DNA from 3 places in the Paenibacillus sp. FSL P4-0176 genome. Region 3 is predicted to be linked to each of the others. Evidence: riboswitches for the same ligand, from Rfam matches in the RefSeq annotation. Region 3 holds a riboswitch; each other region holds the start of a gene.
What was found. A riboswitch is a leader RNA that binds a small molecule or an ion and turns the genes downstream of it on or off. The one in region 3 is predicted to bind cyclic di-AMP.

Region 1 (7,341 bases), 2.4 Mb from region 3:
AAATGCCTGTTTCATGTGTTTCCCCTCTCAGGCCCCTGTATAGTTTGGACATGCGGGTACCATGGTACAAGGTATGCTTGACCCACGAAAGTCATGACAATCGATAATGAGCTTTGGCTTGAAATGCGTCCCAAGGACAGCGTCAAGGCAATTTCGCTTGAACTTATAGATAGATATATGATACTTTTACCTCATAGGATAGGCTTGGGAGGTCAAATCATGGAATTATTGAAACAACGAATTTTACAAGAAGGTGTGGTTATCTCGGATCAAGTATTAAAGCTGGATGGTCTGTTGAACCACCAAATTGATCCTGCATTAACGATGGAGATGGGACGTGAGTTCGCTGCCCGTTTTCGTGAAAGTGGAGTAACTCGGGTAATCACGGTAGAATCCTCAGGGATTCCGGTTGCGTTTGCCGCAGCCTATGAACTGGGGGTGCCACTTGTATTCGCCCGTCGCAAAAAAACACTTCTGGCTGATCCTGATGCTTACTGTGAACGTGTACCGTCCTTTACCAAAGGAATTGTAACTGACATTATGGTATCCCGCGAGTTCATTCATGAGAATGACCGCATTTTGTTCATTGATGATATTATTGCCAATGGAGATGCCGCTCGTGGCGTCATCAAAATTATCGAGCGTTCCGGTGCGGAACTCGTCGGATTCGGCGTTGTGGTCGAGAAAAGTTTTCAGGCGGGGGCACGCACGATTCGTGAACAGGGTATTCCGGTGGAAGCCTTGGTACGCATTCGTTCCCTGAATGATGGTACGGTACAATTTGACGATAACGAAATGTGACATTTTAAAGGAATAGGGCCTATTTTTTGAACTATGCCTTTGCATGACCGCCGATTTCATTTATAATGGGGTTATGTTAGGGAGAGGAGGCAACACCATGGGGAACCAACCGGCAACAGAACAATTTTTTAATGATAAGCTGGCGGAATCGAAAGTTCATTTTGAACGTGCCCTGGATTGTAAACATACGGAATTCGATGACCTTTATCCCTATATGATTGAACATCCTCAATTTTTCTGGTACAAACGCTATGTTGCCTGGTCAGAATTACTGACGATTGTAGGCTTGTGCGAAGAGTTGTCCTTCTCTTGGAAAGAACAATTTACACCGCATCAAGTGGAGTACCTTGAAGAACGTGTGATGTCCGCCAAAGTGCTTGATTTTTGGTTCGAGAAGAACGACAGCAAAGAGCACGCGCAGCGGTAACTTTCAGTCGGGACATAATTTCGAATGACATGACAGTCCAATACAGTCACGTGAGACCTAAATGACTTTTCATTTAGGTCTCTTTTTGTAAATAAATTTGAAATATAGGAGCCATGAAGATGATTAGTGATACAGAATTGGACGCCCTGCGTCTGTCAGGTGAGAAAGTTAGAGTCGTACGGGACGAGCTGGAATCGAACGACGTGAAGGGCATTGTGGTTGCCTGGGATGGCGAGCAGGTACTTATCCGTCGTCAGAATCGACGTGTCGTTAAGCTGGACCGAGGTTACAGCTATCAGCTGTTCAGCGAGCCGCGCCAGAGTCCACTTAGTGAGTAACAGCTGATAATTATGGCAGGGCCATGAGCTTTAAATGTTTGGAATTACCATGATTTCTTGGCATAATTGGCTCACTCGGGAGAGAAGATAGGTACAGTGAGGAAGATCTGTAACTATAGCCGAGAGGGTGTGCTACAAGCCATGACATTGATGAATGATAAAGTTCATGCCTACAAGGATCAGATTGGAGCATTAAGCGATGTGCTGCCAGGTGTGGTGAAGTCGTATCATGAGTTTACCGGAGAATGTTTCCAACCTGGTGTGATTGATGCGAAGACAAAACAGCTAATTGCGCTTGGCATTGGATTATTCGCCAACAATGAGGTATGTACCTTCTACCATGTAGAAGAAGCCCGTGCTAAGGGCGCAACAGATCAGGAGATTATGGAGACCGTAGCCGTGGCTGGAGCTGTTGGTGGAGGACATGCCCTGTCTCAGGGTGCGATGCGAGTGCAGAAGGCTCTGCATTAGTAAGCAATGCAACATACATTTTTAAGTGCAAAAAAGGCATCCGGTTAATAACCGATGCCTTTTTGTATGTGAATCACATTTTACCTAACATTTTATCATACATAAACTGTCCAGTTACCCGACGTGCTGTTACATAACGATCATTGAAGTATGGATTCGATAACTTCGTGATGCTTACACCTTTACTGCTGGAGGCATGAGCGAATTGTCCGCCGCCGATATATACACCTGTATGTGAAATGCCTTTGCCTGTTGTATTAAAGAACACCAGATCACCTGTCCGAACATTGCTCTTGGATACGGGAGTACCTGCTTTGGCTTGCTGCTGCGAAGTACGTGGTAATTCAATGCTGTATTTGTTGAAAAGATATCTCATAAAACCAGAACAGTCGAAGCCGGCTACAGTTGTGCCACCCCATTTGTAAGGAATACCTGTCATGTTGTTCACTACGGAGTTGATACTGCTTGCCTCTGTGCTTGTTGCCCCGGATGTAAATAATACAGCTGCTCCAAAAATGGAGATAATCAGTTTTTTCAAAATCAATGTTCTCCCTTCGATGTCTACGGAGTTAGCTAAGGGTTCGGTAGAAGGTTCCCTATATTTCCTATGTATAAGAATAATTCACCCAAATTGGTTCCCCCGTTTTCAAACATGAAACTCGGCAATGAATAATTAAGTTTTTGTAACTATTTGAAACTATATTGCATAAATGCGTAATTGTCAAACCCATTTAAACCCTTTCTTAATACCTCAATGTTAGCGGAATTAAGGTTTTTATATGAAAAAAGGGATCGAGTTTGGGTATCATTCATGACAAAAACGTCATTATTGATTCGTGTAAGACGAATTTGGATAAATAGATAGGTTTGTCATGAGTTAAAAGAACTATTCCGTTATGTAGAATTAGAGAGATTATATTCATTAAGTTGCATATATTGACAAAAATCGATTTTTTGCATATTATCTGATTATCCAATCCACATATTGGATTAAAATTGATTTTATTATGCGATAAATACAAATAAAGGAGGTTTAGAGACGCGTATCATAGGTAAAGTAGAAGTGGAAGATTTATAAAAACGAACATAGGAGAGTGTTACATTTGAAAGCGAAGAAAATAATTACTTTTGTCCTGGCATGTACGATGGTGTTCTCAGCAGTTGGAATGGCAGTTCTCCCTGTAGGGACGGTATCTGCTGCAGATGCGTCGGGTACTACAGCGAGTATTTCTGATATTTTGAAGAACCAGCTGCCGGATGGAGGTTGGAGAAAAGATTATAAACAGACAAGTGGAGAGTGGGCAAAGTCCACGATAGACAACAAGGCTACATACTCAGAAATTAGAAGATTGGCGAAGGAATTTAAAAAGACGAATGATCCGCGTTACTCCACAGCTGCAATCAAAGGAATTAACTTTTTGATCAACATGCAGTATTCAAACGGCGGGTGGCCACAAGTTTACCAAAGCTCCGGATACCACAAGCACATCACTTACAATGATGATGCCATGATTAATGTAATGATCATGCTGGATGAAGTAGCGGCACGCAAAGGTGATTTCTCATTTATCGACAGTACACTTGCTAACCGCAGTAAAAATTCAGTTGCCAAAGGTGTGGAGGCGATTCTGAATACACAGGTCGTTTCAGGTGGTAAGCTGACAGCATGGGGACAACAACATGATTCCAGCTCTCTTAAACCAGCGAGCGCAAGAATCTACGAAGTGCCATCGCTGACAGCTGGAGAGAGTGTAACGATTGTTAAATTTCTGAAAACCAGACCTGCTAACGCTAAAATTACCGCATCCATTAAAGGAGCGGAGGCTTGGTTTAACAAAGTGAAAATTACGGGTTACAAGTATGAAAGAGCTAATGGAGATAGTAAAATTATCGCTGATTCCAAAGCTGCACCAATTTGGGCACGCTTCTATGAGATCGGAACGGATAAACCAATCTTTATTGGTCGTGACGGGGTAGTTAAATACAAATTAAGTGATATTGATAAAGAAAGAAGAGGCGGTTATGCATGGTATGGCAACTGGCCTTCCAAGCTGTAATTTGTAGTATGCTTCCGTATTAATGAACCAAACTATTAGCAACAGTTAAAGGTAAGGCCCGAATCGACATGGACGTCTGATTCGGGCTTTATTGTTATTATTTTCAGTGTTGACATGATAGATTACGCATGATATATTATTTCTTGTCGCCGATATTGATGACGGAGATACAATATGCGGTCGTGGCGGAATTGGCAGACGCGCACGGTTCAGGTCCGTGTGGGCTAACCCCCGTGGAGGTTCGAGTCCTCTCGACCGCATCTAATAAAAAGACTCCTTAAGCTAATGCTTAAGGAGTCTTTTTTGCATTTTTTTGATATAACACTAACACTAGATTTAGTATCCAAGAGGTTAGTGCTTAGCTGCACGTACAGCAAATGTCTTCCATCAGCCATACGGAACGTTTATTGTGCTGCGGTAACATTAACGCTGTCAATATTCGGTCCTTCCGATCCGGTGGTAACCACTTTCAATGTATTGGTCCCCGTGTTCATGGGGACCTGTATTGTTTTTTCAACCCAAGTGGACCAGCTTCCCGTAGCCGGAAAGGGCTCGTTGCTGATGACTTTGGTTCCGTTCACAAAAATGTCGAGGTTCCGAGTGCCGCTTTCCAGCGCATAACGAAACTTTACGTTTTTGGTACCTGTTGTCGTGTTATTAATGCCGTTCCATTGAATGGCCGAACCAGTCATCGCATTGAAGTTAACATACCCGGACCCAGTGTAACCGGTGTAGATTGTTTCAATGGCAGCTTCCGTAAGTGACGTTCCGGTCTCGGCTTCATACGTAGTGCCATTGCCTGTATTCCCGCCGCTATTTCCGCCAGTAACGTTGGCAACAAACGTTGTTACGCTCTGAGGCGGGAGCTGTGCCGTGAAGGCTCCATTGGATACGTTAAGCGAGGTTCCGCTTGCCAGATTTCGACTGCTGTCCGTAATCCATGAGGACACAGTAGAGGCATTACCATTCTGCAGAACGAATTTTTGGCTTGTGGCTGAAGTTCCACGGTTAATTGCCACGACGACTACTTTGTTATCACCTTTATAGGCTGAGACAAATGTGTTTGTATCCGGATTTTTCGTTGCATCGACTCTTAGGAAGCCTGGACGCACGAATTTAGAGAAATGAGCCATATTATACCCGCGTTTGCTTATGGTACCGTCCTCTTTCATCGGACCATACTGTCTGCGGATGTACCACCACACGTAGGCTTGGAAATCACCTTCTACCATGGCATTGTGCATGTGATAGGAAACGTCTAATGCTTCAGGCCAGCGGTCTGCTGAGTTGTTGTCACTGTTTGGAACATACACCTCAGTCATCCACAGTTCTTTACCGGCTCCTTTTTGCTTAAAGAGAGGGTAGGCAAAATTCGAAATCTGGGTTCCATACGTATGTGCTCCCAGAATGTCCATGTTGGCAAGTGCCTGCGGATCATTCAGGATTGGGTCGGATATGTTCTTTAAGTACTGGAAGGATTCAGGCGCCATGACTTTGGTACCTTGAATTGACCCGGCATTTTCTTTCATGAATCGAAGGATCTCTTGTGGAGTCCACCAAGTCCAGTCATGAGCATAATCCGGTTCGTTTTGCACAGAAATGGCATATAGATCTACGCCGTTATTTTTCATGTAGGTTACAAAGTCGTTCAGATGTTGCGCATATGCGGTATATTTGTCGTATTTCAGACGTTTGGCATTTGTGTCCCCATTGCGGTTAAATGTTTCAACCATGCTGCTTGGAGGATTCCATGGGGATGCAAATACAATAGCACCCTTTTCGATAGCCCGTTTGGCTGTGGCAACTTCACGATACCAGTTATTGGAATCTGGATCAACGTAGATTCTGAGAATTGAGAAACCTAACTGATTCTGATCATTACCAAAAGCAGTTTCACGTTGAGCGGGAGTCAGATCACCAATCCAGGCAGGAAGGTTAATGCCCCCAAAGCCCTTGATTAGCTGTTTTTCCGAGGACAAATTAATGTTGGCATCGCTGGCTGCTGACACATTTGTCGGGGTTAACATCAAAGGCAGGGCTGTTAAACAGGCCAAAAGAACATTAATCGTCTTTTTTAGTTTGAATTTCACTACTTTCATCCTCCTCGATAATAGTAAGTTACATAGAGAAACCGCAACCAGGAATAACAAACAAGAATAGCGGATTGTCTGGCATTTATTTTATGTAAACCCTTTCAAAACCTCCTTCCATAAATCATAGGATAGAAATGAAGCATAGAACCTCTTTCATTTGTTGATTCTACTAAAAAATTCCTAAACTGAAAACCTGACAAATTACAGTATTTTTCCTAATTAATCTCTATTTTCCAACTGTTCAATGACAGTTATTGTCTGAATGCTAAGGAGAAAACTGGAATGATGGAGATCTTCACTTGAGATAGAGGTCTTCAATGGCGGGGATATGATCATTAAGGAAGGCTTTGGCTTACATAATCCTCCCTTCATTATCAAACAATGAGATCACAGAAGTTACGGGGAGGGAATCATGATGAAGGTACAGAGAAAGATTTATCGATTCATTGCAGGTATCATGGCATTTTTGATTGTGATTTACGCAGGCATATCGGCAGGAGGGCCTACAGCGGCAGCTTCAGAGTCCACATCGAATCACAAACGGTTAGCGATTATCATCGATGATGTTGGTAATGACATGAAGGGTACGGCAGAGATCCTGGCGATGCCAGTTAAACTAACGGTAGCGGTCATGCCTTTTTTGCCAACAACGAAGAAAGATGCGATGGCTGCACATGAAAAGGGGATGGATGTGATTGTGCACATGCCCATGGAACCCAAGAAAGGACGACCTGAATGGCTGGGCCCGGGTGCAATCACATCCAATCTAACAGATGAAGAAGTCCGCTCACGTGTGGAGAAAGCGATTGATGATGTGCCCCACGCCATTGGCATGAACAATCATATGGGTTCCAAAATTACTTCAGACAAACGCATCATGTCCATTGTGCTCGATGTATGCAAGGAGCGGGGCCTCTTCTTTGTAGACAGTCGTACGAACTTTCGCTCCGTGGTGGGGGAACTGGCCATATCCAAAAACATGCCACCTGTAGGTAATGACATTTTCTTGGATGATCAAAACTCCAAGCAACACATTCGCAAGCAACTTGATCTGGCTGCTCAGCGTGCGATCGACAAGGATATCTGTGTTGTCATTGGTCATGTCGGTCATTCGGGGATGAACACATCCGCAGTAATTCGTGAATCCGTCTCCC
Region 2 (7,341 bases), 1.6 Mb from region 3:
TGCTGGATGTGATATGTGGCAAAACAAAACCCATGTCCGGCTCGGTGAAGATGGCGGATGGCACGGAATTAACACGACTGAAGGAGCACCAGATTGTTCGCAAAGGTGTGGGACGCAAATTCCAGGCGCCATCGATCTTTGCGGGTCTGACGGTGCAGGAGAATCTGACGCTGGCGGCGGAGACTCGCCGTTCCCCTTTGCAAGCCATCGGTATTCGTCGATATGGGAAAATGAGTGCTGCCATGGAGCATGTTACCCTCCAGATTGGTCTGCGAGACCGCGTTGATGCTCGTGCAGGAGCGTTATCGCATGGGGAGAAGCAGTGGCTGGAGATCGGCATGCTGCTTCTGCAGGAGCCACGGGTGTTGTTGCTGGACGAACCAGCCGCAGGCATGACGGATGAAGAAACACACAAGACCGGGCGACTTCTGCAAGAGATTGCGCGTGAGCGCTCGGTTGTGGTGGTGGAGCATGATATGGAGTTTGTGCGAGAGTTCGCAGCCAAGGTAACGGTGATGCATGAAGGAAAACTGCTGAAGGAAGGTACGATGGCGGAGGTACAGGCAGACCCGAAAGTGGCGGAAGTGTATCTGGGCAAAAGGAGGGATGACCATGCTGTCGCTGCAACGAATTGAATCCGGCTACGGGGAAAGCAATGTGCTTCGTGGTGTGAACCTGGATGTACAGCCTGGACAGGTGGTGTGTCTGATGGGCCGTAACGGTGTGGGGAAAACAACGTTGATGAAAACATTAATGGGGCTGCTCAAATCACGCAAGGGCAGTATTCAGTGGCAAAATCAGGAGTTATCCACCTTGGACTCAGCCAAGCGGGCAAGGGCAGGGATTGGTTATGTACCGCAGGGGCGGGAGATTTTCCCGCAGCTTACGGTGAAAGAAAACTTATTGCTCGGTCTGGAGACAAGTGCACCGGGAGTAAAAACGTTCCCGGAGGATGTACTGGCGATGTTCCCGGTGCTTGCTACGATGTATGGACGGCAGGGCGGGGATCTGAGTGGTGGACAGCAGCAGCAGTTGGCATTCGCCCGGGCATTGGCTTCGCGTCCGGGGTTGTTGCTACTGGATGAGCCGACAGAAGGCATCCAGCCTTCTATCGTGGAGGACATTCGGCAGGTTATTTTGCAGCTCAAGGCAAAGGGGGACCTCTCGGTTCTGCTGGTAGAGCAGAGTATTGATTTTGTACGAAGTGCCGCAGATTACATCTATATCATGGACAAAGGAACCATAACCCTGCATGGGACACCGCAAGAACTGGATATGTCGCAGTTTGAACATCATCTCTCCGTATAGTTGTAGTTAGTCGGCCAGTGGAGAAAGGTTTTAGGAGCGCTTGTCCAGGATATTCGAGTATTTCGGATATAACCGCCGGATGCATTCCGGACAGATGTCATGCGTGAATTCGGCGTGGGTATGCTTCTCCAGATAACTCTCAACGGAGTTCCAGTGTTCCTCTTCGTCCTTGATTTGTTTGCAGACAGCGCAAATAGGCAGCAGTCCGCGCAATGTGCGCACTTCAGACAATGCTTTCTTCAATTGGTGTTCTGTCTTTCTTTGTTCGGTAATATCCATGTGTGCAATTAAAGCGAGATCGGTATCCAGAATTGAATTTGAATAAGATAGAGGGGTGAGTTCTACACGAAACCACCTCTTTTCGTTGTATACAGTATACACGCAGATGTCATATGTATGATTTCGATTAAAGGGTATTCCGCGTTCTTTCAAATTCTGTGCGACAAGTGCCATGTTAGCGTTCTTGCCTCGTTTTGCCCAGGCTTCCGTCAGGTGCAGGTAGTGTCTATGACTACTGTGTATATCCGGGTTTGGTGAGCATTGACCAAGTCCCTGTTGCCAGGCACGGTTACAACTTTGGATAATCCAATTGTCATCAACAATGATGAGCTGGTGACGTATGGACTGGAACGACAGCCTCTCCAGATCGGATGTAACATGTCTCATGGATGAGACCCTCCTTTGGCAGAAATCTTATCTCAGTTCATCTGGAATATCCAAAATATCAGCGACCAGGTGTCTGAATCGGGTTGCTTTGCGTGTGCCGTGAATAAGATTGGATAAACGATAGGGTGGGATGCCATGCTGTTCACAAAAGGTCTTCTGGTCCACTTGAAGTTCGGTTAGCCGTCGTTTGATGGCCCATCCGAACGGAGTAACTGGTTTTTTCTTGTTCAAAAGGGTTCACCCCTGGTTAGAATGTAGTATTCAGCCGCTCTTTCTTCATGTAGAATATATAGAAATGCGAGCTGTATGTTTCATTATATACGTAAATTCGTCATCTAACAATTAAAAAAGACGGAAAAAAGTGTATTTTGTGATTATAAATGGCGTAAATACGTAAATAAAACAAATAAAATGACAAAAAACACGTCGGCAAGGAGGTTGCCGCGTGTTTTTTAGTTTGTTTGAATGAAGGGGAGCAGGTATGAGGAGGAAGAGGATTAGGCCCTGTAGGCATGAAGTCCAGCTCCGAGCATATGGAAACTGGGGAAAAACGATTTCATGGACATCGAGGTTGGCTGTGCCAGTCCATCCGCAGCCGAGGCGCTGACGGTCTTCCATTCATTCTCCAGATCTGTGGCCAGGCGGACCATCAGATCCTTGGTTGTATCGTTGTTCAGGGGAATGACTTTGGAGGCTTCGGTTATGCAGGCATTCATGGCTGAATGCAGGTAACCAAGGACCGCCTCCTCGACCGGGATGTCGAGGTGGTGGTTAATCCAGGCGTGAACAGTGGAGAGGCAGCCAACCGAATCATATTTGGCAAAGATCTGTTCGAGCTGGCTGAATTCAATCCAGGGGTGCAGAGCGCGTGCGAGTCTGATCAATCGTTTACCCATGGCGGCAGCTTGTTCTCTGAGATCTCCAGGGGTTCGCTGAACATGGACAAGCTTGTCGATCAGAGCTATCCGCCATGTATCCTTGTGATCTGTTGCGGTATAGATGCCTTTGATAGCCATACCTTCAAGACGAACGATGCTCGGATGCAACTGACAACGCATGAATGATTCGAGATCTTCAGCATTACGAATGGTACCCTCCCTGATATGGATATCCATGCCGAAGGAATGGGTGAACCCTCCAACCTGAATAGAGGAATCAAGCAGTTTGACATAATCGAGCAGCTTATTCCCACGGTTCACAATCATTCGCCTCCTGCGTTCGTTTAATGTCACTTAAAGTGACATTTATGTTCCTTTTTGTTTGCTTTGTGTTTAGAAATCCGAATTATATGATAGTTATCATCCCATGAATGTCCGCTTTTTGTCAATAGTATCCGTGAAATTTAATGGATTAAATCTGGGATTTAATATTTGTGTTATTTTATATAACTTATTGTGTTATTTATTTTGCGAAGTGCAGGGAGGACTATATATAAGGAAGGACTATATATAAATGAACCAACAAGATCGGCTCTTACCTAAAGAGAGGGGATCAAATCTAATCATATGCAGTTCATGGGTAATGATGACGAGATTATGCGATTTTTGATGAAAATGCCTAGCTGAAAAAGAAGTATTAAAAAATACTTTACTTTTAGTTCTGAACCCGGTATAATCAATTCTGTTGCCGATTATTTACGACATGCGGTCGTGGTGGAATGGCAGACACGCTATCTTGAGGGGGTAGTGGGCGTATGCCCGTGGAGGTTCGAGTCCTCTCGACCGCATCATATGAACGATTAAAAAGCAGCTTTCCATTAATGGGAAGCTGCTTTTTTTGTCTTTTTCGAACAGTATGACATCTGGGTTGAAAAAAGGCCATCCATTACCGGAGGAATGTTGCTCTACCTACCGGCTACGGGTGGCCTGTGTATTATTTTTGCAGCAAATTCTTGATATCTTCTTCAATCTTGTCCGGTGTTGTTTTGGGAGCATAACGTTTAATGACCTGTCCGTTCTGATTCACCAGGAATTTGGTGAAATTCCATTTGATTGCTTTGGAGCCGAGCAGGCCAGGAGCTTCTGTGCTAAGGTGTTGGAAAAGAGGGTGAGCGCTTGAACCGTTCACATCAATTTTCTCAAACATGGGGAAGCTCACGCCATAATTCATCTGACAGAACTCGGCAATATCGTCGGAAGATCCTTTTTCCTGTGCAAACTGGTTGCTTGGGAAACCAAGAACTTCAAATGGAGCATCTTGAAATTTGTCTTGCAATTCTTGCAGACCTTTGAATTGAGGGGTAAGGCCGCATGAGCTTGCCGTATTCACAATCAGGAGCACTTTGTCACGGTAGTCGGACATTTCAACTTCTTGACCGCGAAGGGTATTCACTTTGTAATCGTAGACTGTCATCTAAATCGCCTCCATTTATTTACTCTTATATCTTCTATTATATTGGTTGCAATTAAATATTGCAAAACTAATATGGTGTTAAAAGAATCAAAACAGGCAAGTTGTGCAGAATACGTGAATGAATTGCGAAGTGATTTACGCCAGAGTGAGAATTAGATAGCCTTGAAGAGATAGATAGAGTATAACTTTGTTGTAAGCGTTATTATGGATAGGAATTGGCAAAAATCTGCCGATTTGGTGATCTGGGCGGACTTTACACCGACATGGCACGGGTGTATGATTCATAACGTAATTTCAATTTAAACTAAATTGTACTTGAAAAACGAAACAAACGATAATATCGCTCGATCTTACCTTAAGATATACGAACGATGTTTTAATCGCTGAGTTTCCATTCATTAATGAATGGGAAACGGGGGAACCAACGGAATGCGCTGTCCAGGACAGTGGGCATTCATGGGGTGAATTTTCCGGTGACAGCCGGAAATAGGGCGACTCTCGCGCCCGAATCCGTCAGCTAACCTCGTAAGCGTTAAAGGGAGAGGCAACAAGCCGTACGCTGGTTCATGGTGTTTTCGCCATGGGTTATTTAAGAAGCGTTCGGGAGGCCTTGGTCCCCCACGCTTCTTTTTTGTTGTCTTTTCACGCCAAGGGAGGAACGAATGATGGATACTGAGATGATCTTAGTGACTGCTCCAAATGAAGCAGGACGCAAATTTATCAAATTGCTGATGTACAAAAAAATGCCGTTTGCCGTTCTAACCAACAGTGCAGGGGAAGAGCGAAGACTCCGTAGAATCGGAGTAGAACATGTCATTCGCATGAATACGGCTGCAGCTCAAAAATGGTTTTTGCCGCAGGGCAGCGTAGGCAACGTGTTTATTTTCGAGAACAGCCTGAATCTGACCTGTCGTTATTTACAGATCTGCCGTTCATGGACATCGAAATCCCTGTGCGTCATTACGGAGCAGAGTCATCCTAAGGGCATCTATCGGGGCATGGGCGCAGACCGGATTGTATATTCGCTCAATGGGGAAGTTGGCTTTCTCCTCAATGGTTAATGCCATAGCTTGTGATTGCTCAGGTGTAAGGTGCCTGTTATAATTGAATGTATTAGAATCAATTTCAGAATTCACTCAAGGTATTATGAAATTGATTCATCGATAAACGGAAGTTTGAGGAGACTCATGCAGGATGGTGAGTCTTCTTTTTTATGCTTACAAGGAGGAATTGGCGTGCCGGATGTAGGTGGATTGAAATGGTTGTTTTTTGATGTTGGAGATACGCTGGTGGATGAATGGGAGCCGGTTGATGATATTATCGGACAGTTTGTCCGTGAAGCTTGTGCTTTGGGGTATCCGGTGACAATTGAGGCGGTACGCGAACTGTTCGCGAGTTGTTACCGAAAATATGAGCAATGGCCTATGAGAGTGGCGATTCGCACATTCGTTGAAGACGAGGGGCATCAGAAACAGATTCAGGACAAGCTGAAGTTTCAAAAAGATCTTGAACGTCCTTTTCCTTCAGCGGATTCCGTTCTTCAGCAGTTGTCACGGCATTATCGCATTGGCATTATTGCCAATCAGAGTCCTGGAACGGAAGAGAGACTGGAAAGCTATGGCTTGCGGAAGTATGTTGATGTTCTGGCATGTTCGGCTGAAGAAGGAGTGTCCAAGCCAGACCCTGAGTTATACGCTGTGGCCTTGAAGCAGGCCGGTTGTGAACCGGAGGAAGCCGTCATGATCGGCGATCGGATCGATAACGACATTATACCTGCTCGGAAGCTGGGCATGCGTACGATTCGAATTATGCAGGGTTACGGAAGATTCCAGCCAGAACTATCGGATGACAAACGTGCGGATTGGACCGTTGATTCATTGGATCAACTCTTGCCGTTATTGATACCAAATCAGGATTAGATGCAGATGGTTGTTTATTGGAGTTTGAGTTTTACTATAAAAGGAAACATGTTGCTGTATTGCAACAATAAAGGCTGATCAACTGGGTATAAAATACCGGAGTTGATCAGCCTTTTTAGTATTTAGCCAATTAAAATGAGATTAGAATAACCGAATCGTCTGAATGATCAGATATACATTCAGCACAACGATAATCGCGGCAATGACCCATGAGATGATTTTGAGCCACAATTTGTTGGCGAATGCACCCATGCTTTTTTTATCACTCGTGAACATCACCAGGGGAATTACAGCAAACGGCAATTGAAGCGACAGGACGACCTGGCTCAAAATGAGTAGTTCTTCTGTGCCATGTTCTCCTGCAATGGCTGTCACAATTACCGCGGGGATGATGGCGATCAGACGTGTGACCAGTCTGCGTAGCCAAGCCGGAATTCGAATGTTCAGGAAACCTTCCATAACGATCTGCCCAGCGAGTGTACCTGTAAGGGTAGAGTTCTGACCTGATGCTAACAGCGCCACACCGAACAGGATACTTGCGACCGTAGTACCCAATAGAGGTGTCAGCAGATGATAGGCATCAGCGATCTCAGCAACCTGCGTCATACCAGCACTGTGAAATACAGCGGCAGATACAATCAGGATGGCTGCATTGATGAACAGGGCCAGTGTCAGCGCAATCGTAGAATCCATGGTCGAGTACCGAATGGCTTCTTTTTTGCCCTGTGGTGTCTGTTCGATCTGACGGGTCTGCACAATGGAAGAATGCAGGTACAGATTATGCGGCATCACGGTTGCTCCGATAATACCAATGGCAATATAGAGCATAGCCGGGTTTTGCAGGATCTCAACATTTGGTACAAAACCATGGAGAACACCGCCCATATCCGGTTTTGCCAGAAACAGATCAATCCCGAAGCAGAGGGCAATTGTTGCCATCAGCACAATGACGAGAGTTTCCAAAGCGCGGAAGCCTTTGTTTTGCAGAACAAGAATCAGGAGTACATCAACTGCGGTGATGATAACGCCGTATAACATGGGGATGTTAAATAACAGTTTTAATGCGATGGCAGAACCAATGACTTCAGCCAGATCG
Region 3 (7,341 bases):
TCATGATCATTTCAACTTCATGGAATCCATCGCTTCTTTTATGTAAAACGTCCAGCATCAAATTAATTTTAGCAGGCGCTTTTTCGTAAATTTTCAAGGCGTTCACCCGTCCTCACCTTTTCCCTAAGACAACTTAACATATTATATCAAAATGGGGCTGTCAAGTCATTTGTATTCCGCATCTAAGGGGAAAAAGCGGGGTTATTCCTGACGGATTTCCCCGCTTTTCAGTCTGCTTGAACCGGATTAAGATTTGCGGGCAGCCTGCTCAGCAAGTTGAATGGCTCTTTTCACCATGTTTCCTGCATCCTTGGCTTTAATTCCGCCCCAACCTTCCTGTTGCACCGTATCATAGAAGCCCAGGTCTTTCGCGAGCTCATTCTTCAGATCCTCTGACATGACACTTCTTCTTCTGCGACTCATGAACCATCCTCCTCCAAAGTATCCTTCATAATGTGATGAGTTCGTTGTTCGTTCACGTTTTTAACATTTTGTCACCAGGCCATATTCAGTTTCCTGCATTGCTTAAGAAACTGTCCCTTCACCTGTCCATATAGTATGCCGCGACCGTTCCTCGCTCATTCCTGAGTATGTATGGGTTACGTTAGAGGGAGAATTGGTGTTTAAAGAAAACAAAAAAGCGATCCGCCTTGTGGGGCGAATCGCCTGTAAATCGATACTTACGTCTCCATATAGGAGCTATGCGTCTGGCTGCCCGGGTCATAAACCATGACTTCCACCGATTCCGTAAGTATATCCGCATAACTATAAGATACTCGCTTGAAGGTTTCTTGCTCCTCATCAAGCTTAACAATAAAAACAGAAGGGTACGTTTCTTCCAATACACCCGTACGCTCAATGGTCTTACGGCGGCCACCATTAGCCCGCAACATAATTTTCTGACCAATATGTGCATCGAGATTGCGTTTGATATCCAACAGCGTGTTTTTAGCCATTGTCGACGACCACCTCTTTTCTTGTCCATTATACCGGATTTTACAGTCATTGTCAAATCAAAACTAATTATTATATCAGCATCAAAAAGTTGTTGTCAATGAATTTTTTTGCAAACAAAAAAAGCCCCAAATTGGGACTTTAAATGGCCTACATCAGACTGCCGACGGGTTTACTTTTAGCGTAGATAAATCATTCAGCCCAGGCAGACCTACCCGGTAACTCCCCCGTGTCTCGACACCACCCACACCCTGGCTACCACTGATGGTATTGTGCAGAACATCACTCATGTTGACCGTATCGCGCACAGAAGTAAAGGAGGCCTTGGCTGCCACATAGACCGGATCAAGTGCATGAATGAGAATTCTGCCTGGGGAACTGGCAAAGTTCGCTCCAGCGCGCAACAGTGCCTCAAAATGGGACTGACAGGCCCCTGCAACAATAGTGAGGGCGTCCAGATGGCGTTCATATTGTCTGGCCACCTGAATGGCCGATACAAAATTTTGCGAGTTCTTGTAGCTACCAAGACTATATAAGTCATAGGGCTGACGTGTCTTTAACACCCCATCATGACCCGTAATAACTACGATATCCGGACGTACTTTGGGTAATAAGCGGTATAAGGTATCTGCCATTGCCGATTCATGGACATACTGTCCCTCTGCGGGTACACGAAGTTGCTCATAGAGATCCATACTTTTTTTCAAATAGTTCGGATCTCCATCCAGATGAAGCACCTTTCCAGGCATTTCAAAATAAGCCGGTTCCTGCTGGGCAGACCAATCCTGTACCAGACCTTCACGATTCCGCTCAGCCTGTTCCATACGATTCTGTTGCAGACGGGACAGGGTCTGATGTGCTTTAATATGCGCCTGTCTGGTCTTGGCGCTTTGTGGTTCGTAGGGAACCTGTATCAAATCGTCCACCGGGGAATCGGCAATCAGCCGGAACTCAGTCCCTTTAATGACCGCAGCATCCAACTGGAGGCCTTCCACCCGAAAAGTCACATCGCCGCCGTATGACTTCCGAACGACCAAGTCTCCGATATTCATCAACGTAATCACCTCTACCCCATCGTATGGGCAAAGACCCGGTTTGGTTCATTCAAATTTTACAGCGCTGCACGTACCCCAGCTTCCCACATTACGGTGCTGAGTGTGGCATACTCTTGCAGACTCAATGTCTCTCCACGCCGGGACGGTTGAATACCTGCCTGCTCCAGCAGAATGTCTGCCTGTTCCCGGTTCTCCTTTGTGAAGAAACGTGCCTTCAAGTTGTTTGAGATTGTTTTTCTCCGCTGAGCAAAAGAAGCCTGTACCACTTCGAAGTAGTGTGCTTCATCCGGAATCTCCACTGGCGGCTGCTCACGCACTTTCAGCTTAATGACAGCTGATTCCACATTAGGTTGCGGAATGAAGACCGTAGGAGGCACAATACACACAAGTTCCGGCATACTGTAGTACTGAACTGCGATGCTTAGACTACCGTAATCTTTTGATCCTGGTGCAGCAGCCATGCGTTCAGCCACTTCTTTTTGGATCATGACAACAATGCTGTCTACCGGCAGCTTCTCTTCCAGCAGTTTCATCATGATTGGAGTCGTTACATAATAAGGCAGGTTAGCCACGACACTGACTTTGTCCACGGATGCAAAATCCGTATTAAACAACTCAGCCAGATCAAGCTTCAACACATCCCCATGATGAACACGTACATTCGAATAAGGCTGCATCACCTCTCCCAGGATTGGGATTAAGCGCTGATCAATCTCTACGGCTGTGACGGGACCGGCTACCCGAGCCAGCCGCTCCGTGAGGGCTCCAATACCCGGCCCGATCTCCAGTGCGCCCTTGGACTCGTCCAGATCGGCTGCATTAACGATTTTATTCAGTATATTTTGATCGATCAGAAAGTTCTGACCCAGACTTTTCTTAAATGAGAATCCGTGCCTTTGAATAATCTCTTTCGTACGCTTGGGCGTTGCAATTTCAATCGTCTCTTCCATGTTCTTCATATGCTCACAATCCTTCACGTTCAATTTGCGCTAATGCTGTAGAGAATTCTTCCCGTGTAATCTGAAATACACTGAGGCGTTTGTGGAACTGCTTACCGTTACAATAACCGATGCCCAGCAGATTGCCCATCTCCATACGACGTGCAGCAGCCTGCGGATGCACAATAAGTCCTGCCGCGATCAGATCTTCCCAATCGATCAGGCTCGGAGCACCTTCGTATGAAGTATGTACGCGCGCCAACGCATGACGGATCGCCTCGGGTGAGGCATTCTCCACCCCAATGTCCCCTTTGCGCGTTGCATCGGCTTCCGGAATGAAGGCATGTTTGCAGCCAGGGACCTTGTTCGCAATAATTTTACGAATGCGTTCGCCAGCATGATCCGGATCTGTCAGTACAATGACTCCCCGTCTCTCCTGAGCAAGCGCAATCCGCTTCAGAATGCGTTGGTTGATGGCTGATCCACCTGTTTCTATGGTATCGGCTTCCACGGCCCGACGGATAGCTACCGTATCGTCACGGCCTTCCACCACAATGACTTCTTTTATCATGTTCCATTTCTTCCTTTCTAACGCAAAAAGAAGAGGAATATCCTCTTCTCTGCCAAACGGCGGGGGAGACTGAATTCAGACTCCTCCGCCGCATATTCCGCATGAATCATTCATGCAACTATTTTATAGCATTCCCATTTCAAAGTAAAACGATTTTAGTTCGCTTCCGGCTTCACCGGACCGATCACGTAGACCGTCTTGCCTTTCTTACGTCCAAAATTCAGGGCATGCTTCACACTGTCATAATACACATCAATTTTGTTGCCTTTAATGGCACCGCCTGTATCTTCCGCACGACGGAATCCCAGACCTTCGATATATACCCACCAGCCAATTGGAATGACTTTGGGATCAACCGCAATGGTGCGTCCTTCCGTTACACGAGTACCGGAAGCTGTTTTAGTTCCAATGCCAGGCTCTTCGGAAGAGTAAGCAGTCATGGATACATTTTTAAGTACTTTGGAGTATTTAAAAGAAGTCCCGGATACGGTAATCACTTTGCTGCCCGAGGCAGATGTTTTCTTCGAGTTCGTTGTTGTAGCCTTTTTGGTTGTTGAAGTTTGAGCCGATACGGTCTGAATCTCAGGTTCTTTCACGACCGGTTTTGCTTTTGTGCCGACAGCGATCACTTTATCTACACGATTATTAGCGACAGATTTGCCGACCATTTTTTTGGAGACCAATTCTCCATCCTGAAATACCTTTTCGATATGCTGTACAATTGTGCCTTCTTTGCCGTTCACAACGACACGGTTATCCCCTTTGTACAAGCTAGGGTCAGCCGTTTTAATGACTTTGTAAGCGATCGGTTGCTCTACTTCCACTGTACGCTTTGTTACGCGCACTACACGGATCTTCATCTCCGCTTTGATCGCAGTTCCAAGCGCCGGATACACTTTATCATTACTTTCAACTTGAATACCTGATTTTTGAATTGCATCTTCTACCGATGAATCGGTTGTATACAGAGTCTTGGTGTCTCCGTCTGCCGTAATGTTAACTGGAACGGCCCGCTCAATAACGATTCGGTCTCCATCTGTAATCGCCCCATTCATGGACATGGATACCTTATCGTGAGGGCTGACTGTGATCGACTGCTCCTCCAGCATTTCCTGAAGCATTCCTGTACGAGTCTCTACCACCTGAGCTTTGCCATCAATAACCAGTGAAATTTGTTTCCCGGCCTGACCGTAAACGACTAACAAGATCATGATTGTAAGCGCAATTGAGAAAATCGCGATCAATGCCATTTGACGCATGTTCTCATGCTTCCACCGCAACGCGAAAGACTTACTGGATGATCGTGACTCATGGGTCTCTTCTGGTTGGAATGTGCCCACTTCTCCGTCCTCCTTCATAGCCTCGCCGTCTAAAGTAATGCATGATGTCTTTGACGTGACTATACCAAATTTTCTACAGAACACAGATTGGACCAACATAATCCGGTTCTGCACCATGAATCAATCTTCGCAACATGATGTCATCCTCCTGAATACCTACCGTATGATGACAATATTTCTTTTATTCAAAAACAAAAAAGCCAAAGAAAGAGTGTAAGAGGAACTCTTTCGTGGCTTCCGAATGATTTTGAATATCGGAAATTCATGCACGAGGTTGCCTCTCTTTTTCCGCTTGCGAGGTTAGCTGTCGGGTTCGGGCGAAAGAGAGCCGCCCTATCTTGGGTCACCCGCTCATGGCGGACGCCCTTGAATTCACCCCGAGACCCAAAGAAGAAATCAAATACGGCTTCGCAGTTCCCTTCGCTGCTTTTGGGTCAGCGAACGTTGCGCATCGGCCAAATACACCGATGTTTAAGCCCTATTGGTTCCCCCGCTCTCCGATAACGGAGACTCAGCGAGACTGATTCATGAAAGTAATGTTGTTTCATCGGAAAGTGTCCCTTTGTTCATCCCCCGAACATCTGTCCAATTTTCCGCACAACAATTCACTGAAAAGATGATATCCTGTTTTGATGCATGTTGTAAAGCGTTGATCAAGTACGTTTTTCTGAATATTTGGTTAAAATATTGTAATATTCTTGATTTATTTGGATCAAAGGGCAAATTACCTCCGCTTACCTGCCTTTTTCACCTCATTTGCTCGTTTTTTTAACGAATCCCAAATCGTTCCATGGCATTTTTGGTTGTTATTGCAGCAATTTCCTCCACCGAAATGCCTTTAATTTCCGCAGCTGCCTCTGCAACCAGACGTACATGCGCTGTCTCATTTCGCTTCCCACGATAAGGGTGCGGTGTCAAATATGGAGCATCTGTTTCAATGAAAAACCGGTCCATAGGAACCTTCTCCAGCACCTCTTTGGGTTGCTTTGCATTTTTGAATGTGATCGGTCCTCCGAAGGAGAGATGGAAGCCCATATCGAGACAACTTTTTGCTGTTTCCCAACTGCCCGAGAACGAGTGCATCACACCACCAACTTCACCCGCCTTCTCTTCACGCAAAATTCTTATGATATCCTCATGTGCATCCCGATTATGGATGACAATTGGCATGTTCACTTCACGCGCCAAAGCAATTTGTTGTCGTAATACGCGATGTTGTATCTCTTTTGGTGAAGTATCCCAGTGATAATCCAATCCAATCTCACCGATCGCAACCACTTTTTCATGCTTGCATAAAGATGCAATCCTCTCCAAATCGCCCTCCTGCATTGTGATCGCATCTACGGGATGCCACCCTACAGCTGCATATATAAAGTCATATGTTTCAGCGAGTTTCATTGTGGTTGGAATCGTCTCCCGGTTAAAGCCAATGTTGATCATGCGACCAACTCCTGCATCCACAGCACGCTGAATCATGTCCTCGCGGTCCTCGTCGAATTGTGGTGCATCCAGATGTGTATGTGTGTCGAACAGCATCATGTCTGTATCTCCCTTCATGTCGAAATAACGACTATCTTCTTTTTCAAAATCCAATTTGTAAAATTCAATAATTCAATGACTCATACATAAAACATTTTGGGTAATCTGTGTATTACATCATTACGTTTGTTTCTTCACAACTACAATATATAGAAGATATACGGATATTCTGATCTATATATTGTTGATTTTGCTCATTCTGCCTATTTGCATTTACAAAATTATGTCGATCTACATATACTCCCCATTAAAGCAGATTACTGTATCATGGAAAATAGCTCTTTTAGAAAGTGTTTTGATATCGAAATTCTTCATCGGATTATACCCACACGATTACAAGAAATAGGGGCGTATATGTGACGGTAATTCGTGAATAATCGCATCCACCTTGTTTTGCGGGTAATACAAATGATGTTTCCCTCGGTGAAGCCCACTGATGGAACGGACAATGTCAGATACTTCTGACAACTCACGTAAATTGTCCTGTCGATCCAGAAGAAGAATCTGCTTATCTGTGGATTCATCCGGACGAAACACATCATACGGATTATCCGAAGGAAAATCAATTTCAAGATCATATTCGGGATCGAGGCCAGCCTGTACAAAAGCTTCCCGAATCTCTTCCATCATTGTCAAGTCGACCTGTTCAAGCTCTACATACTTATATAACTTGCGATCCATAAAACGTTCGCATAACTCACTAAGAACAGTATCGTCCTCCTTGCGCCACTGCGTAAATGCCGTCTGAATTAATGCTTCATCCAACTGCAAATATTCATCCACGGATAATTCTCCTTCAAATAGTTGAGGGAGTGGATCAATCATGAAGCGGAATTGAAAACCCTGTTGTAGGAGTGTTTTCGCTCGCTTGAATATTTGCCGCAATATAATTTCAGAACTACGAGTTACCGGATGGAAGTAAATCTGCCAATACATCTGATACC

Region 1: another riboswitch for cyclic di-AMP. It lies ahead of MKY95_RS11355 (C40 family peptidase); the one in region 3 lies ahead of MKY95_RS00150 (3D domain-containing protein).
Region 2: another riboswitch for cyclic di-AMP. It lies ahead of MKY95_RS07320 (hypothetical protein); the one in region 3 lies ahead of MKY95_RS00150 (3D domain-containing protein).

Annotation. Positions count from the first base shown of each region.
Region 1 is NZ_CP150242.1:2,434,180-2,441,520, forward strand. It holds gene MKY95_RS11330 (membrane protein) at 1-15, opposite strand, end outside; gene MKY95_RS11335 (xanthine phosphoribosyltransferase) at 220-801, shown strand; gene MKY95_RS11340 (hypothetical protein) at 899-1,228, shown strand; gene MKY95_RS11345 (hypothetical protein) at 1,348-1,566, shown strand; gene MKY95_RS11350 (carboxymuconolactone decarboxylase family protein) at 1,708-2,037, shown strand; gene MKY95_RS11355 (C40 family peptidase) at 2,111-2,575, opposite strand; cyclic di-AMP (ydaO/yuaA leader) riboswitch at 2,581-2,712, opposite strand; gene pelA (pectate lyase) at 3,132-4,094, shown strand; tRNA gene MKY95_RS11365 (tRNA-Leu) at 4,271-4,354, shown strand; gene MKY95_RS11370 (carbohydrate-binding protein) at 4,499-6,184, opposite strand; gene MKY95_RS11375 (divergent polysaccharide deacetylase family protein) at 6,600-7,341, shown strand, end outside.
Region 2 is NZ_CP150242.1:1,635,112-1,642,452, forward strand. It holds gene urtD (urea ABC transporter ATP-binding protein UrtD) at 1-635, shown strand, start outside; gene urtE (urea ABC transporter ATP-binding subunit UrtE) at 613-1,308, shown strand; gene MKY95_RS07295 (hypothetical protein) at 1,339-1,974, opposite strand; gene MKY95_RS07300 (hypothetical protein) at 2,002-2,205, opposite strand; gene MKY95_RS07305 (urease accessory UreF family protein) at 2,472-3,173, opposite strand; tRNA gene MKY95_RS07310 (tRNA-Leu) at 3,618-3,700, shown strand; gene MKY95_RS07315 (glutathione peroxidase) at 3,847-4,326, opposite strand; cyclic di-AMP (ydaO/yuaA leader) riboswitch at 4,698-4,873, shown strand; gene MKY95_RS07320 (hypothetical protein) at 4,989-5,387, shown strand; gene MKY95_RS07325 (HAD family hydrolase) at 5,562-6,245, shown strand; gene MKY95_RS07330 (Nramp family divalent metal transporter) at 6,387-7,341, opposite strand, start outside.
Region 3 is NZ_CP150242.1:31,131-38,471, reverse strand. It holds gene ispE (4-(cytidine 5'-diphospho)-2-C-methyl-D-erythritol kinase) at 1-97, opposite strand, end outside; gene MKY95_RS00175 (small, acid-soluble spore protein, alpha/beta type) at 247-423, opposite strand; gene MKY95_RS00170 (Veg family protein) at 681-956, opposite strand; gene yabG (sporulation peptidase YabG) at 1,110-2,006, opposite strand; gene rsmA (16S rRNA (adenine(1518)-N(6)/adenine(1519)-N(6))-dimethyltransferase RsmA) at 2,066-2,968, opposite strand; gene rnmV (ribonuclease M5) at 2,973-3,518, opposite strand; gene MKY95_RS00150 (3D domain-containing protein) at 3,674-4,858, opposite strand; cyclic di-AMP (ydaO/yuaA leader) riboswitch at 5,132-5,385, opposite strand; gene MKY95_RS00145 (TatD family hydrolase) at 5,627-6,397, opposite strand; gene MKY95_RS00140 (HD domain-containing protein) at 6,731-7,341, opposite strand, start outside.